Kineosporia sp. NBRC 101731: one gene and its partner. The protein of the gene in region 2 interacts with the protein of the main gene of each other region in a pairwise test. Links are inferred from orthologs where the notes say so. Each region holds a gene or a part of one and is shown on either strand. Other genes may lie near its edges.

What was found.
Region 1: the proteins of QSK05_RS27930 (region 2) and QSK05_RS19780 interact in binary tests that used the Escherichia coli proteins (3 or more experiments, as listed by UniProt). The link is inferred for Kineosporia sp. NBRC 101731 from one-to-one orthologs.

What each region holds. Positions count from the first base shown.
Region 1 is NZ_BSTC01000006.1:417,132-425,623, forward strand. What follows is about bases 3,877-6,875. They hold QSK05_RS19780 (hotdog fold thioesterase), read right to left. Parts: upstream 5,594-6,875; coding sequence 5,159-5,593; downstream 3,877-5,158. Other genes in these bases: QSK05_RS19770 (ABC transporter ATP-binding protein), read left to right, coding at 3,877-4,025; QSK05_RS19775 (GNAT family N-acetyltransferase), read left to right, coding at 4,353-4,994; polA (DNA polymerase I), read left to right, coding at 5,592-6,875. Outside these bases: QSK05_RS19755 (branched-chain amino acid ABC transporter permease), read left to right, coding at 80-1,129; QSK05_RS19760 (branched-chain amino acid ABC transporter permease), read left to right, coding at 1,133-2,431; QSK05_RS19765 (ABC transporter ATP-binding protein), read left to right, coding at 2,428-3,264; more of QSK05_RS19770, read left to right, coding at 3,339-3,876; more of polA, read left to right, coding at 6,876-8,336; QSK05_RS19790 (class I SAM-dependent methyltransferase), read right to left, coding at 8,466-8,492. UniProt on the Escherichia coli protein: Required for optimal enterobactin synthesis. Acts as a proofreading enzyme that prevents EntB misacylation by hydrolyzing the thioester bound existing between EntB and wrongly charged molecules.
Region 2 is NZ_BSTC01000012.1:179,590-188,066, forward strand. The notes cover bases 3,201-6,184. They hold QSK05_RS27930 (isochorismatase family protein), read left to right. Parts: upstream 3,201-4,372; coding sequence 4,373-4,996; downstream 4,997-6,184. Other genes in these bases: QSK05_RS27920 (3-deoxy-7-phosphoheptulonate synthase), read left to right, coding at 3,201-3,554; QSK05_RS27925 (2,3-dihydro-2,3-dihydroxybenzoate dehydrogenase), read left to right, coding at 3,554-4,348; QSK05_RS27935 (anthranilate synthase family protein), read left to right, coding at 4,993-6,184. Outside these bases: QSK05_RS27905 (class I adenylate-forming enzyme family protein), read left to right, coding at 1-163; QSK05_RS27910 (FAD-dependent monooxygenase), read left to right, coding at 160-1,401; QSK05_RS27915 (flavodoxin family protein), read left to right, coding at 1,500-2,126; more of QSK05_RS27920, read left to right, coding at 2,226-3,200; more of QSK05_RS27935, read left to right, coding at 6,185-6,861; QSK05_RS27940 (3-oxoacyl-ACP synthase III family protein), read left to right, coding at 6,858-7,871; QSK05_RS27945 (arylamine N-acetyltransferase family protein), read left to right, coding at 7,903-8,477. UniProt on the Escherichia coli protein: Involved in the biosynthesis of the siderophore enterobactin (enterochelin), which is a macrocyclic trimeric lactone of N-(2,3-dihydroxybenzoyl)-serine.

The DNA of each region.
Region 1 (8,492 bases), on a different replicon or contig from region 2:
AGGATGGAGGCTCCCCACCCGGTCCGCGTCAGGCTCCCAGTCCGCCCGTACCCCTCGCCATCCGCGAAAAGAGCCATCCATGACCCAAACCGCGATAGCCGCGTCCGAGGTGAAGCCACGACGGCTTCCTCGGGAGACCGCCGTATCGGCCCTGGGACTGCTGCTGGTCGCAGCCGTCGTCGTCTGGGTGCTGTACGAGGCGATCAAGAGTCCCCAGGAGTTCGCGTCCCTGATCGTCGCCGGAGCCGGCAACGGCGCGCTGTACGCGCTGATCGCCCTCGGCTACACGATGGTCTACGGCATCATCGAGCTGATCAACTTCTCCCACGGTGACCTGTTCATGCTGGCCACGGTGCTGTCCGGCATTGTCTGCGTCAGCGTGTTCAACGTCGACTCGTTCGGCTTCGGCGCCGTCGGTGCGGTGGCGCTGGCCCTGCTGATCTCGATGGCCGCGGCAGCCCTGGTGAACGTGGCCGCAGAACGGGTGGCTTACCGCCGGTTGCGCCGGGCCCCCAAGCTGGCGCCCCTCATCACCGCGGTCGGCCTGAGCTTCATGTACCAGTGGTTCGGCCAGCGTCAGTTCATGACCGGTTCGGCGCCCAAGCAGTGGTCCACGATGTTCGGTGACGACGGTTTCAACATCGGTGACGTCCGGGTGCCCTACACGACCGTGACGGTCATCGCCATCACCATCCCGCTCCTCCTCCTGATGGTCTACATCGTCCAGCGCACCCGCGCGGGCAAGGCGATGCGCGCCGTGGCCCAGGACCAGGACGCCGCCCGCCTGATGGGTATCGACGTCGACCGCACGATCACCTTCGTCTTCGCGCTCGGTGGCGGTCTGGCCGGCGCCGCCGGTCTGCTGTACCTGCAGTCCGTCGGTACGAGCAACTACAACCTGGGCTTCCGGCTCGGTCTGATTGCCTTCACCGCAGCGGTTCTCGGCGGCATCGGCAACCTTCAGGGCGCGGTGCTCGGTGGCTTCCTGCTCGGCATCCTGTCCAGCCTGAACGACGGCATGCTCCTCGGCCAGCAGTGGTCGATGACCGTCGTGTTCACCGTCCTGATCCTGCTGATGGTGTTCAAGCCCGAGGGCATCCTGGGCTCGCCGACGACCGAGAAGGTGTAGCCGATGTCGACCACAACTCCCGCCGCCCCGCCGGTGGTGAAACCCCCCGCTCCCAAGACCTCGTTCGCGTCCCGTTTCGGCTGGCCGCTCGGCTTCCTGATCCTCGCGATCGTCGTCTTCTCGTTCAACCAGTGGATCCTGCCGGACGCCAACGGCGAGTTCCGCACCGGCTACAACAACTGGCTCCCGATGACGGCCGTCAACGAGGCGGTCATCTGGGCGATCTTCGCGCTCGGCCTGAACATCGTGGTCGGCTACTCCGGCCTGCTCGACCTGGGTTACGTGGCCTTCTGGGGCATCGGCGGCTACGTCGCCGGCTGGCTGATGGCACCGTTCGCCAACCAGGTCACACCGGCCTGGGCCGACCTGAGCATCAACATCTTCGGGCATCCGCTGCCCGGCCAGGATCGCGGTATCCACATCAACTTCTGGCTGGTGCTGATCATCGCGGCGCTGGTCTGCGCCCTGGCCGGCGTGATCATCGGGGCCCCGACCCTGCGGCTGAAGAGCGACTACCTGGCGCTGGTCACCCTGGGCTTCGGCGAGATCCTGCCGGAGGTCTTCCGTAACGGTGAGCGTGTGGGCCCGGACGGCAAGTGGAACATCACGAACGGCACCAAGGGCATCACCGGTATCGACCAGATCCCGACCGGCCCGTTCCAGCTGATCCCGGGTGTGCCCGCGACCATCGGCACGTTCGACCTGACGTTCAAGTTCATCGTGTTCGCGCTGCTGCTGGCGCTGGCCATGTTCGTCTCGCTGCGCATCCGTGAGGGCCGGCTCGGCCGGGCCTGGCTGGCCATCCGAGAGGACGAGCTGGCCGCCAGCATGATGGGCGTGCCGCTGATGCGGATCAAGCTGTCCGCCTACGCGGTCGGCGCGGCCTTCGGCGGTATCGGTGGCGTCTGCTATGCCACGCACGTGGGTGGTGTGCTGGCTGACCGGTTCAACTTCTCGGTCTCCATCACGCTGCTCGCCATGGTGGTGCTCGGCGGTATGGGCAACGTCTGGGGTGTCACGGTCGGCGCCCTGGTGCTGGCCTGGATCAACTCCACCGGCCTGGCCCAGCTGGGCAACGTCTGGAACGACGCCACCGGCTCGAACGTGAACTTCGCGTCGCACAACTTCCTGATCTTCGGTGCGGTGCTGGTGCTGTTCATGCTGTTCCGGCGAGAGGGTCTCATCCCCGAGACCCGCACCAAGCAGGTGCTGCAGGAGCCCGAACGCGGCGAGATCGAGTCGCTGGGCGCCGAGATGGAAGGCACAGCCGAGGACACCGCGGCGGAGGGAACGAAGAAATGACCACCACCGCGTCCGAGCCGACCACCCCGGTGGCGGAGGCCACGCCTGCCCTGCAGGCCGACCACATCACCGTGCAGTTCGGTGGCCTGACGGCCGTCAACGACGTCTCGTTCACCGTGCCCGAGAAGTCGGTCGTCAGCCTGATCGGCCCCAACGGCGCCGGCAAGACGACGTTCTTCAACGTGCTCACCGGCCTGTACCGGCCGACCACGGGCAACGTCACGCTGGACGGCAAGACCGTGACCGGTCTGCCGGTTCACAAGATCGCCTCCCAGGGCCTGGCCCGCACGTTCCAGAACATCCGGCTGTTCAACCTGATGACGGCCGAGGAGAACGTGATGGTGGCGATGCACAGCCACCTGAAGTCGGGCATCTTCGGCACGGTGCTGCGCACCCCGCGCCAGCGCCGGGAGGAGAAGGAGGCCCGCGAGTTCGCCCGCGAGCTCCTCGACTACATGGGCATCGGCAAGACCGCCGACGACTACGCCCGCAACCTCTCCTACGGTGACCAGCGTCGTCTGGAGGTGGCCCGGGCACTGGCCCTGCGGCCCAAGGTGCTGCTGCTCGACGAGCCCACGGCCGGCATGAACCCGCAGGAGTCGGCTCAGTTCGTCGAGTTCATCCGCAAGCTGCGCAACGACCGCGACGTCTCGATCCTGTTGATCGAGCACGACATGAGCGTCGTGATGAAGGTCAGCGAGCGCGTCACGGTGCTCGACCAGGGCGCCAAGATCGCCGAGGGTCTGCCCGCCGAGATCCAGTCCGACCCGCGGGTCATCGAGGCGTACCTGGGCAAGACCGGTACCGAAGAGGGATACGGAGGCGACCTGTGAGCACCCCCACGGATGCGGCCCCGGCACAGCCCGGAGTCCGCAAGGCCGGCGAGGACCTCCTCACCGTCACCGATCTGCACGTCTACTACGGCAACATCGCCGCGGTGAAGGGTGTCTCGCTCTCGGTCAAGCCGGGCGAGATCGTCACGCTGATCGGATCGAACGGCGCGGGCAAGTCCACCACGCTGCGCACCATCTCGGGTCTGCTGCGCCCGCGTACCGGCACCGTCGTCTTCGACGGCAAGTCGCTCGTGGGTATCCCCGGGCACAAGGTCGTCGGGCACGGCATCTGCCAGAGCCCCGAGGGCCGGCGCATCTTCCCCAAGATGAGCGTCGAGGAGAACCTCGAGCTCGGTGCCTTCCTGCGCAACGACAAGGCGGGCATCGAGGCCGACAAGGAGCGGGTGCTCGACCTTTTCCCGCGCCTGAAGGAACGCATCCACCAGAAGGCCGGCACGATGTCCGGTGGTGAGCAGCAGATGCTCGCCGTCGGTCGGGCCCTGATGGGCAGCCCGAAACTGCTGCTGCTCGATGAGCCCTCGATGGGTCTGGCGCCGGTTCTGGTCGACCTGATCTTCGACACCATCCGCACCATCCGTGACCAGGGCACCACGGTTCTCGTGGTGGAGCAGAACGCGCTCGCCGCCCTGCGGATCGGGGATTACGCGTACGTGCTGGAATCGGGTCACCTGAAGCAGGAGGGCATTGCCCGGGAACTGCTGAAGGACGACAGCATCGTCAAGGCCTACCTCGGTGGCTGAGGTTATTTCCTGACGAACGGGCAGAGCAGAACACGTGAGGCCGGGCCCCGATCGGGACCCGGCCTCACGGCATTCCCGGGCCGTTTTCCCGACCCACGATGAATTTATCCGACAGGCGTCGAAGAAAACATCGGGCCAGGCGGAATTCACTGGCATGGATGAGTGGCGGCGATCTCGCGGGCTGAGATTTTCTCGATTCGATCCGCCTGATTCGCCGCAGTTCGCCATGATGTGGCTCGGTCGTGGTGATGCCGCGACCCGGCGCCGGGTGTGATGGCGTCGTGGAGACCGGGGCACGATTCCCGGTCGGGTGGCCAGGAGGCCAAGGTGTCCCGAGAACCGGTCGAGATCCGGCGGGCGGTCGAGATCAGACGGGCGTCGGTGGACGACGTCGGCGAGATCCTCGCCCTCTGGGAGGCCTCCGCGGCGGAGGGCCCGCGCACGGTCCGGGCGCCGCACGCCGGCCCGTCCGGCCAGGCCGGCCAGGCCGCGGAGCGACTGGTCGAGGCGATCGGTAGCGGTGCGCTGGAGGTGCTCGTGGCGCGCTCGGGGGAGCGGGCCGTGGGGTTCCTGGTGATGCGTGAGACCACGCTCAACGTGCTCACCGGCTCGACCGCGCTGTCCATCGACGAGTTCTACGTGGCGCAGGCCGACCGGCGGCACGGGGTGGCTCGGGCGATGCTGGCCCAGGTCGCCGGGCACGCCGAGCGGCTGGGGGTCGAACAGGTCGTGGCCGGGGTGCCGCCCTGGGCCAAGGAGACGCACCGGTACTTCGCCCGCCTCGGTTTCGCGCCGGTCCTGCTGCGCCGCGCCTCCACTCCGACGGCCCTGCGCCGTCGTCTGGCCGGCGCCGACGCCCAGCGGGGGGCCCTGGAGAACCTGCTGGCCCGGCGACGCTCACTGCGCGCCCGGGCCCGTCGGCAGGGACCTGTGGGCGGTCCGGTCGACGAGGCACCGGTCACGGCCTGAACAGGGGACGCGCGGGAGACCTGGGGCTCTCGGGTCACCTGGTCGTCCGGCACGAAGCAAGGGGACGCGGGGGAGGCCCGGGCGCGCAGGTCGCCCGCGGGCCCGCCCACCCGGGTGGGCGGGAAGGTGAGGTGGGGCCGGAAGGGCTTACTTCGTCCGCAATTTCAGCTCTTGGTCGGGTCCGGCAGGAACATGCAGGTGAGCCGCGAGGTGCAGACCCGCTTGCCGCTCTCGTCGAGAATCTCGATCTCGTAGGTCGCGGTGCTGCGGCCGCGGTGCACGGCCTGCGCGGTACCGGTGACGGTGCCGGAGCGCAGACCGCGGTGGTGCGTCGCGCTGATCTCCAGACCCACGGCCATCATGCCCATGGTGCTCGCATGCATGTTGGCGGCGATCGACCCGACGGTCTCGGCGAGAACCGCGGACGCGCCGCCGTGCAGCAGGCCGAACGGCTGGGTGTTGCCCTCGACCGGCATCGTGGCGACCGTGCGCTCAGCACTGATCTGCGTGATCACGATGCCCATCTTGTCGGTCAGGGCGGAGGAGAAGTCCAGGGCAGCGGCGTCGCCTGCCGTCGGGACACCAAGACTGTCGGACATGGGCCATAGGGTGTCAGACGTGAGCGAGACAACGACCCCGGGGGCATCTGCCACCCGCCCACGGCTTCTGCTGATCGACGGTCATTCCCTGGCCTACCGCGCGTTCTACGCGCTGCCCGTGGAGAACTTCTCCACGGCCACCGGCCAGGTGACCAACGCTGTCTACGGCTTCACCTCGATGCTGATCAACGTGCTGCGCGACGAGGCGCCCGATCACGTCGCCGTGGCCTTCGACGTCTCCCGGCAGACCTTCCGCACCGAGACCTACGCCGAGTACAAGGGCAATCGGTCCAAGTCGCCGGAAGAGTTCGGGCCGCAGGTCTCGCTGATCAAAGAGGTCTTGGCCGCTCTGCGCGTGCCGATGCTGGAGAAACCCGGCTACGAGGCCGACGACATCCTGGCCACCCTCTCCACCCAGGCGTCCGACGCCGGGTACGAGGTGCTGATCTGCTCCGGCGACCGCGACACCTTCCAGCTGGTCCGCGACAACGTCACGGTGCTGTACCCCACCCGAGGCGTCTCCGAGCTCTCCCGCATGACGCCCGCCGCGGTCGAGGCGAAATACGGCCTGCTGCCCGAGCGCTACCCCGACCTGGCCGCGCTCGTCGGTGAGACCAGCGACAACCTGCCCGGCATCCCCGGGGTGGGGCCGAAGACGGCCGCCAAATGGGTCGGCCTGTACGGCGACCTGGACGGCATCGTCGCCAGCGCAGACCAGATCAAGGGCAAGGCCGGGCAGAGCCTGCGCGACCACCTGCCCCAGGTGCTGATCAACCGCCAGGTCAACGGCTTGGTCCGCGACCTCGACCTGCCGCTGGGCCCGGCCGACCTACGGCTGCCCGGCTGGGACCGCGAAGAGGTGCACCAGGTGTTCGACGGCCTGGAGTTCCGGGTGCTGCGCGAGCGCCTGTTCGCCACCCTGGCCACGCCTGAGCCCGAGGCCGAAGAGGGCTTCGACCTGGTCGGCGAGAAGCTCACCGGTGAGGCCGTCGGAGCCTGGCTGCAGGCGAACACCGCCGTGCCGGTAGGCATCACGGTGCTCGGTACGTGGAAGGCGGGCCACGGCGACGCCACCGGCCTGGCCGTCGCGGCTCCCGAGCCCTCGCCCGGCAAGCCCGGCCCGGCCGCGTTCGTGAACCTGGTCGAGGCCGATCCGGAAGCGCTCGCCGCCATCACCACCTGGCTCGCCGACGCCTCCCGGCCCAAGGTGCTGCACGACGCCAAGGGCCCGCTCACCGCGCTGTCCGACCGCGGCCTGGTCGTCGAGGGCATCATCGGCGACACCGCGCTCGCCGCCTACCTGTGCCTGCCCGATCAGCGCAGCTACGACCTGGCCGACCTCACGGTGCGGCACCTGGGCCGAGCGCTGAAGGCCGAGGAGGCGCCGGTCAACGAGCAGCTCACGCTCGACATGGACGAGACGGCCGGCCCCGACGAGGGCGATCTGGCCATGGTGCGGGCCCGTGCGGTCATCGACCTGTGGGGCGCGCTGCAGTCCGATCTGGCCGCGCGCAACGCCTCCGGCCTGCTCACCGACGTCGAGCTGCCGCTGCTCGGGGTGCTGCGCGTGATGGAGCACCACGGCATCGCCATCGACCAGGACGCCCTGGGCACCCTCGACAGCTACTTCGCCGCGGCGGTGGCCGACGCCGGCCAGCAGGCCTTCGCGGCGATCGGCAAGGAGATCAATCTCGGCTCGCCCAAGCAGCTCCAGGTGGTGCTGTTCGACGAGCTCGACATGCCGAAGACCAAGCGCACCAAGACCGGTTACACCACCGACGCCGAGGCGCTGGCCGACCTCTTCGCCAAGACCGAGCACCCGTTCCTGGCCCACCTGCTGCGCCACCGCGACGCCACGAAGCTGCGCCAGACCGTCGAGGGCCTGCTCAAGGCGGTCGGTGACGACGGCCGGGTGCACACCACCTATCTGCAGACCATCGCGGCCACCGGGCGCCTGTCGAGTACCGACCCGAACCTGCAGAACATCCCGGTCCGCACCGAAGAGGGCCGCCGTATCCGCGAGACCTTCGTCGTGGGGCCGGACTTCGAGTGCCTGCTGACCGCCGACTACTCGCAGATCGAGATGCGCATCATGGCCCACCTCTCGAACGACGAGGGCCTGATCGAGGCGTTCCGCAGCGGTGAAGACCTGCACCGCTTCGTCGGCAGCCGGGTCTTCTCGGTCGAGCCGGCCGACGTCACCGCCGAGATGCGATCCAAGATCAAGGCCATGAGCTACGGCCTGGCCTACGGTCTTTCGGCGTTCGGCCTGTCCCGGCAGCTGAACATCCCGGTGGACGAGGCGAAGACGCTGATGGAAGACTACTTCGACCGTTTCGGCGGGGTGCGCGACTATCTGCGCGGGGTCGTCGACGAGGCCCGCCGCACCGGCTACACCGAGACCATCCTGGGCCGCCGCCGCTACCTGCCCGACCTGGTCAGCGACAACCGGCAGCGTCGGGAGATGGCCGAGCGGATGGCTCTCAACGCGCCGATCCAGGGCTCGGCCGCCGACATCGTCAAGGTCGCCATGCTCGAGGTCGACCGCAAGCTCCGTGAGGAGGGCCTGCGGTCGCGCATGCTGCTCCAGGTGCACGACGAATTGGTGCTGGAGGTGTCGGCGGGGGAGCGGGAGCAGGTCGAGGCCCTGGTGCGCGAGGCCATGGCCGGCGCTGCGGAGCTGAACGTGCCCCTCGACGTCTCGGTCGGCGTCGGCCGGTCCTGGCACGAGGCGGCTCACTGACCAGCCACGCCCCGGCGACAGCCGCACCACCCACGCGGAGATAGCAGGCTAGGGCGCCAGGTGTTCCCCGGGATTCGGCTCAGCGTGTGCATTCCTTGCGTCATCAGGGCAAGGAATGCACACGCTGACTCAGTTCTGCAGCTCGCTGACGAAGAT
Region 2 (8,477 bases):
GGACGACCGCCGGCTGGACCCGGAGGCCTGGCGGGCAGTGACGGCGAACCTACCCCCGATGGCCGAGCCGGTGCACCTGCGCCTCGAACAGCTGCCGCAGACCGCCACCACCAAGATCAAGCGCCTGGAACTGGCGCGCAGCCTCGGCCAGGAGCACTCCTGATGCACGTCGTCGTGGTCGGCGGCGGCATCGGCGGGCTGGCCACGGCGATCGGCGTCGCCGCCCTCGGCCACCGGATCACCGTCCTGGAACGCAGCCCGGAGTTCAGCGAACTGGGCGCCGGGATCCAGATCGCGCCCAACGGTCTGCACGCCCTGGATCGTCTGGGGGTCGGCGACCTGGTGCGCCGGCGTGCGGTGCGGATCGAGGAACTGCGTTTCATGGACGGCCTGAGCGGAGCAGCCGTGGCCCGGATGCCCCTCACCGGGCAATACCAAGAACGTTTCGGGCAGCCCTATCTCGTGGTGCACCGCGGTGAGCTGCACACCGCCCTGCTGCAGCGCTGCCGGCAGAACCGGCTGATCACCCTGCGCGCGGGGTGCCCGGTCACCGGCTACCGGCACGAGCAGGACCGGCGGGCCCAGGTGCGGGTCCAGCTGGCCGACGGCGGTGACGTGGAGGGCGATGTGGTGATCGGCGCCGACGGCGTGCGCTCGACGGTACGCCGCCAGCTGCTCGACGACGGAGAGCCCTTGGTCTCGGGCATCACCGTGTACCGCTCGATCGTACCGCGCGACGAGGTCCCCGACCGGTTGTGGAACAGCGCCGTGACCTGGTGGGCCGGTCCCGGGCGGCATTTCGTTCACTACCCGATCGCCGGCGGCGACTACCTGAACCTGGCGCCCAGCCATCAAGACGGCGCCAGCACCGCCGTCTCCGGGGTCCCCGTGGAGGCTTCCCGAGTCACCTCGATCTTCGCGGAGTTCGCCCCGCAGGCCCGGGAACTGCTGGAACTGGGCCGGGACTGGCGCTCCTGGGTGCTGGTCGACCGGGACCCGCAGGCGACCTGGTGCGACGGCCAGGTGGCTTTGCTGGGTGATGCGGCCCATCCGATGCTGCACTACGCCGCCCAGGGCGCATGCCAGGCACTGGAGGACGTGGTGGTGCTCAGCGATCATCTGGCACGCCTGGGGCCAGACCCCGGCCCGGAACCCTTACGGACCGCGCTGCGACGGTATGCCGAGGGCAGAAAGCGCCGCACCGCAGCCATCACTCGGGCCGCCCGTCGCAGTACCGAGCTGTGGCATGCGGCCGGCGAGGCGGCCACGGCCCGCAACGACCTGCTGGCAAGGATGTCCGTACAGGAACTTCACGACGGTGTGGCCTGGATGCACGGAACCACCGAGTTCGACCAGGAGGTACCGGCTGTCCCGGAGTTCCTGGTCGGGACAGGCGCCTAATCGAACAAATCGCACTAATTGTTTCGAAAGGGTGGCGGAAGTGACAATTTTCGACCAGGCTGATGCCTGATCAATCGATGACTCCGGGGGGAAGTTCGATGAACGTCAGGCTTGCCGTGGTGGTTTACTCGGCGACCGGAAACACCCATCTGCTCGGGGCGGCCGCCGCCGAGGCCGGCCAGAAGGCCGGGGCCCAGGTGCGTCTGCGGGTGATCCCCGATCTGGTCGAGCATCCGCCGACCACCGACGAGGAGGCCTCGACGTCGCACCGCGAGCGCATCGCCCACGTGCCGCACGCCAGTGTGGACGATCTCGTCTGGGCCGACGCCATCATGGTCGGCACACCGGTGCGGTTCGGGCTGCCGGCAGCACCGGTGCTGCACTTCGTCGACACCACGGCCAAACCGTCCATCGCCGGGCAGCTCGACCGTAAGGTGGTCTCGGTGTTCACCTCGGGCTCGGCACCGCACGGTGGGCAGGTCAGCGCGATCCTGGCGCTGCACAACGCCTTCTGCCACTGGGGGGCGCTGATCGTCTCCAGCGGGTCGACCGAGCCGCTGCTGTTCCGCCCGGCCAACGGCAACCCGTACGGCGCGAGCAATGTCTCCCGCAACGAGCCGGGCAACGTCGATCCGGACAACCTGGGGGCCGCGGAGTTTCTGGCCCGCCGCACGGTGGGCATCGCGCGCGCCCTGGTGCAGGGCGATCGGCCCGCCCAGACCTGAGCGGTCGCACTCGCAGACCTGGTCCGAGAACACCGACACCACGCCTCCCGACGGCCCTTACGGCCGGGAGCGCGCCCTTCTGCCTGCCAGGAGTCATCTGTGTCCGACGTCAGCACCCTGAACCCGGCCGTGCCCGTGCACCGGGCCGGCCACCGCTCCAGAAACCCGCACCATCCCGATCCGCGCACCGACGGCCGATCCCGCCGCGGCGGGCAGTCCCCCTGGAACGGGACCACCGACCCGGCCACGTTCCGCCAGTTGATGGACGAGCTCGGCGCCCTGCCCACCCGGCAACAGCCGCTGTGGCCCGACCCGGACGTCCTGCACTCGGTGCACCGGGAACTGCTGGAGCGCGCCCCTCTGGTGCGCCCGGCCGAGGTGGACCTGCTCAGCTCGCACCTGAGCCGGGTGGCCGCCGGGCGGGTGCACGTACTGCAGGCCGGGGACTGTGCCGAAGATCCCGAGCAGTCCTCCCCCACCCACGTCATCCGCAAGGCAGGCCTGCTGGACACCCTGGCCGGGGCGCTGCGGATGAGCACCGGTAAGCCCGTGGTGCGGGTCGGGCGGATCGCCGGCCAGTATGTCAAACCCCGTTCCCAGACCAGCGAGAACGTCCAGGGCACAGAACTTCCGGTGTTCCGCGGGCACATGGTCAACTCCCCCCTGCCGGGCCTGCTGCACCGCCTGCCCGACCCCCGGCGGATACTGCTGTGCCACGACGCCGCGGCGGGGGTGATGCAGGCCCTGCGCTCACAGCTACCGCACGGCGCCGGGGTCGACTCCCCGGTGTGGACCAGCCATGAGGCCCTGCTGCTGGACTACGAGGTGCCCGCCCTGCGCCGGCTCGACGACGGCCGGCTGCTGCTGACCTCCACCCATTGGCCGTGGATCGGCGAGCGCACCCGGCACCCCGACGGGGCACACGTGGAATTGCTCTCCCGGGTGGCCAATCCCGTGGCCTGCAAGGTGGGCCCACAGATGTCGGCCGCCGAGCTACTGACCCTGTGCGAACGTCTGGACCCGAGGCGCCGTCCCGGCCGACTCACCCTGATCGCGCGGATCGGGGCCGACCTGGCCGGCAGCCGACTGCCCGACCTGGTGAAAGTGGTTCGGGAAGAGGGCTATCCGGTGATCTGGATGTGCGACCCGATGCACGGCAACACCATCTCCTCACCCCGCGGACGCAAGACGCGTCTGATTACGTCGCTGATCGAGGAGGTGCGCCAGTTCCGCCGCGCGGTGGAGGAGAACGGCGGCGCGGCGGGCGGGCTGCATCTGGAAGCCACTCCCGACGCCGTCACCGAATGCGTGGCCGACGCGGCACATCTGGCCGCGGTCGACGCGCCGGACGCCGCCTACCTGACCGCCTGCGACCCCCGACTGAGCATGTCCCAAGCGCTTTCCGTCATCTCGGCCTGGGAGAACTGATGACAACCATGACCGACAGCCCGTTCCGGGCCCGGTCCGCGTTCGTCACCGGGGCGGCCGGTGGCATCGGATCCGTGGTCGCGCAAACCCTGGCCGCCCTCGGCACCCGGGTGGCGGCGGTGGACCACGACGCCGATCGGCTCGAGGAATTCGTCGGCGGCCTGACCTCGCAAGGCTTGTGGGTGGAGGCCCTGCAGGCCGACCTGACCGACGCCAAGCAGGTCGAGCACGTGGTGTCAGAGGCCGAGCGTCGGCTGGGACCGACCGACTACCTGGTCAACGGGGCCGGGGTGCTGCACCTGGGGCAGGCCCACGGTCTGACCGACGATGAGTGGGCCCACACGTTCGACGTGAACGTCACCGGCACCTTCCACGTCTGCCGGGCGGTGGTGAACCGGATGCTCACCCGACGGCGCGGTGCCGTGGTCACCATCGCCTCCAATGCCGCGCAGACCCCGCGTACCGGCATGGCCGCCTACGCGGCCTCGAAGGCAGCGGCGGCCATGTACACCAAGTGCCTGGGGCTGGAGGTCGCCGGGCACGGGATCCGCTGCAACGTGGTTGCCCCGGGCTCCACCCACACCCCGATGCTGACCGGCATGTGGCACGACGAATCCGGTCGCCAGGAGACACTGGGCGGGCGGCTGGACACCTATCGACTCGGCATCCCGCTGGGGAAACTGGCTCTCCCGCAAGACATCGCGGAGGCCGTGGTCTTCCTGCTCTCCGACCGGGCCGGCCACATCACACTCCAGACCCTGACCGTCGACGGCGGCGCCACCCTGGGCGTCTGAACGTCCGGCCACGAGGAGAAAACTGTGCGAAGCATTGCCCCGATCCAGCCCTATCCCCTCCCCTCGGAGGGCGACCTTCCGACCAATGTGGCTACCTGGCAAGTCGATCCGGCGCGGGCGGTATTGCTGGTACACGACCTGCAGCACTTCTTCCTGCGGCCGTTCCCCAGGCCGCTGCGCGACCAGCTCCTGGCCCGGGCCGGTGAGCTGCTGGCCTGGGCGCGCGGTCACGGGGTGCAGGTGGCCTACAGCCTGCAGCCGGGCGCGATGACGCCGCAGCAACGCGGCCTGCTCGCCGACGTGTGGGGGCCGGGCATGAGCGCGCGGCCCGACGATCGGGGCGTGCCCGCTCCGATCGCACCACGCGAGGACGACTGGCAGCTCACGAAATGGCGCTACAGCGCGTTCGTCCGTTCCGGTCTGCGCGAGCAGATCCAGGCGTCCGGCCGCGACCAGCTGGTGGTGTGCGGGGTGTACGCCCACGTGGGGGTGCTGATGACGTTGGCCGATGCCTTCCAGCACGACGTGCAGACGTTCCTGGTCGCCGACGCCACCGGTGACTTCTCCCTCCGGGATCACCGTCTGGCCCTGGACTACGCGGCCAGTGCCTGTGCGGTAGTCACCACCACGAAACGGGTCGCGCCATGAGTGATCTTCTGGACACCGTGCTGGCGGACACCGGTTCACCCTTCGCCCTCTTGCACCGGCCTGGCGGGCATCCTGCGGGTGCCGGGGTGCTGGAGGTCCTGACCGGGTCCTTCAGCGGGCACGAACGGCTGGCCGAGGTGCCGCAGGCGCCGCGAGTGCTGGTCCTGGTGCCCTTCCGGCAGGTCACCGAGCGCGGGTTCACAGCGCTGGAGGACGACGCGCAGTTGCTGGCCATGCCGGTGCAGGGGTACGCCGAGGTGGATCTGGACATGGCTCTGCGCCGGCTGCCGGACCAGCCGGTCAAGCTGCGCCGGGCCGGTTTCGACACCGATGACGAAAGCTACCGGCATCTGGTGGCCTCGGTACTGAAGAACGAGATCGGCGCTGGTGAGGGCGCAAACTTCGTCATCAAGCGCTCCTTCGAGGCCGATCTGGAGGGGTACTCCCCCGCCCAGGCGCTGTCGTTCTTCCGGCGGCTGCTGGAGAACGAGAAGGGCTCCTACTGGACGTTTCTGGTGCACACCGGCGACCGGACCCTGGTGGGAGCCAGTCCCGAACAGCACGTGGCGCTGCGGCACGGCACGGTCTCGATGAACCCGATCAGCGGCACGTACCGCTATCCACGCAGCGGGCCCAGCCTGGAAGGGCTGCTGCATTTCCTCGGCGACCGCAAGGAGACCGAGGAGCTGTACATGGTGCTGGACGAGGAACTCAAGATGATGGCCCGCATCTGTCCGGGCGGCGGACGGGTGGCCGGGCCGTTCCTGCGCGAGATGGCGCAGCTGGCCCATACCGAGTACCTGATCCACGGGCACAGCAACGGCGATCCGCGCGACATCCTGCGCGAGACGCTACTGGCGCCCACCGTCACCGGCAGCCCGCTGCAGAACGCGTGCGAGGTGATCGCCCGTTACGAGACCCGCGGTCGCGGCTACTACAGCGGTGTGCTGGGCCTGATCGAGCGCGAGCCCGACGGCGCGGCGGCCCTGGACTCCACCATCCTGATCCGCACCAGCGACATCGACGCGTCCGGGCACCTACGCCTGGACGTGGGCGCCACGCTGGTGCGCCATTCCGACCCGGACGCCGAGGTGGCCGAGACGGTGGCCAAGGCGGCCGGGCCGCTGGCCGCCCTGGACGGGCGCCCGGCGCAGCGGTTCTCGGCCCATCCCAGCGTCACCAGCGCCTTGGCCGGACGCAACAGCGACATCGCGGCCTTCTGGCTGTCCGGGGCGGCGCCCGAGGAGCACATCGGCAGCCTGTCCGGGGCCCGAGTCCTGGTGATCGACGCGGAGGACACCTTCACCGCGATGCTGGCCCAGCAGTTGCGCTTCCTGGGTCTGGAGGTGGACCTGGTGCCGCATCACCGGGCCGCTCCGTTGGACGCGCATGACCTGGTCATTCTAGGGCCGGGGCCGGGCGACCCCCGCGATCGCACGGACGCCCGGATCGGGCGTCTGCACGAGGCAACCGAGCACCTCCTGACCGCGCGGCGACCGTTCCTGGCCGTCTGCCTGAGCCATCAGGTACTCGGGCTCGGCCTGGGCCTGCCGGTGCGTCGGCGGGACACACCCAGCCAGGGACTCCAGCGCCACGTCGAGGTGTTCGGCCGGGCCGAGAAGGTGGGTTTCTACAACGCGTTCGCGGTCTTCTCCGATCACGCGGCCTTCACCCACCGGCAGGCCGGGCCGGTGCGCGTGGACCGCGACACGGTGACCGGGGAGGTCCACGCGATGCAGGGCGAGTTGTTCGCGTCCATGCAGTTCCACCCCGAATCGGTACTCACCCGGGACGGGGTACGCATCCTGGGCAGCGTGGTGGGACGCCTGCTGGACCGGATGCCCAGCCAGGGGGGTGTGCGGTGATCACCACCCACCTGGAGTCGGGCGTCGCTCTTTCCCTGGGGATCCTGGGAACCGGCAGTCACCTGCCCGCGCGGGTGGTCAAGAATGACGAGATCGCCCCCGCGGCGGGGGTGGACGACGCCTGGATCACCCTCAAGACAGGGATTCAGTCCCGGCACTGGGTGGATCCGCACGAGGCCACCTCCGACCTTGCGGTGGCGGCCGCCCGGGCCGCCCTGGAGGACGCCGGGCTCGAGGCGCCCGACGTTTCCCTGGTCGTGGTGGCCACCTCCACACCGGACGTGCCGCAGCCGGCCACGGCCGCGCTGGTCGCCAACGCCCTGGGGACCCGGCCGGGCACGGCCGCGTTCGACCTGAACGCGGTGTGCAGCAGTTGGGTGCTGGCCCTGTCGGCGGCCCAGGGCCTGCTGGCCGGGGCCCGGCGGCCGGGGCCGGCCCTGGTCATCGGGGCTGACGTCTACTCCCGCATCCTCGATCCCACCGACCGGCGCACCGTGGCGCTGTTCGGAGACGGCGCCGGGGCGGTGGTGCTGGGTGCCTCCCGGCACCGCCGTCAGGTGGCCAGCCGGCTGGCCGGTTTCAGCTCCGCGCACGACCTGATCACCGTGCCGGCCGGAGGTAGCCGGCGACCGGCCTCGGTGCAGACCCTGGAACGTGGGGAGCACTACTTCACCATGCGCGGGCGGGATGTGCGCACGTTCGTCGAGGAATCGGTGGCCCCTGCGATCACCGCGTTCCTCGGGGAACTGGGCCTGAAGGCCGCTGCGGTGGCCCACTTCGTGCCGCACCAGGCCAATGGCCCGATGATCGAGAAATTGGGCGGCCTGGCGGGTTTCCGACCCGACCAGATCCGTTCGTACCTGGCCGACACCGGTAACACCGGCGCCGCGTCCCTGCCTGTCGCCCTGGACCGGCTGGCCCGGTCCGGGCGCCCGGCCCCCGGCGACCTGGTGCTGCTGGCCGGGTTCGGCGGCGGGATGAGCCTCGGCCTGACCCTGCTGCGCTGGTGAGGACCGGCAGCCCCTGCGACGGAGGAGAACCGTGGACCAGAGAACGATCGACGCCTACCTGGCCCGCATCGGCGCCCGGCGACCGGCCCGGCCCGATCTGGAGAGCCTGCGCCACCTTCAGGAACGGCACGTGCTGTCGGTGCCGTTCGAGAACCTGGGGTACCACCTGGACGAGCCCATCCACCTGGACGAGAAGGTGCTCACCAAGATCGTCACAGAGCATCGCGGCGGTGGCTGCTACGAGGTCAACCCCGCGCTCGGGTTGTTGCTGCAGGCCCTGGGCTACCAGGTCGATCTGCTGCCCGGGCGGGTCTACCGCGGAGGCGCGCTCGGCCCACCGTTCTGCCACCTGGCCCTGCGGGTGCACTTGGAGGACGAGGACTGGCTGGTGGACGCCGGTTTCGGCCGCAACAGCCGCCGGCCGCTGCGCATCGTCGAACCGGCCCCGCAGTCGGACCCGCACGGGGAGTACCTGCTCAGCCCCACCCAGGACGGCGGCGGCCTGGAGGTGCGGCGAAACGGCGAGCCGCTGTACCAGCTCGATTTGCACCCGGCCCGGCCCGCGGACTTCGGCCCTACGCTCTGGTGGTGGCGCACCAGCCCGCA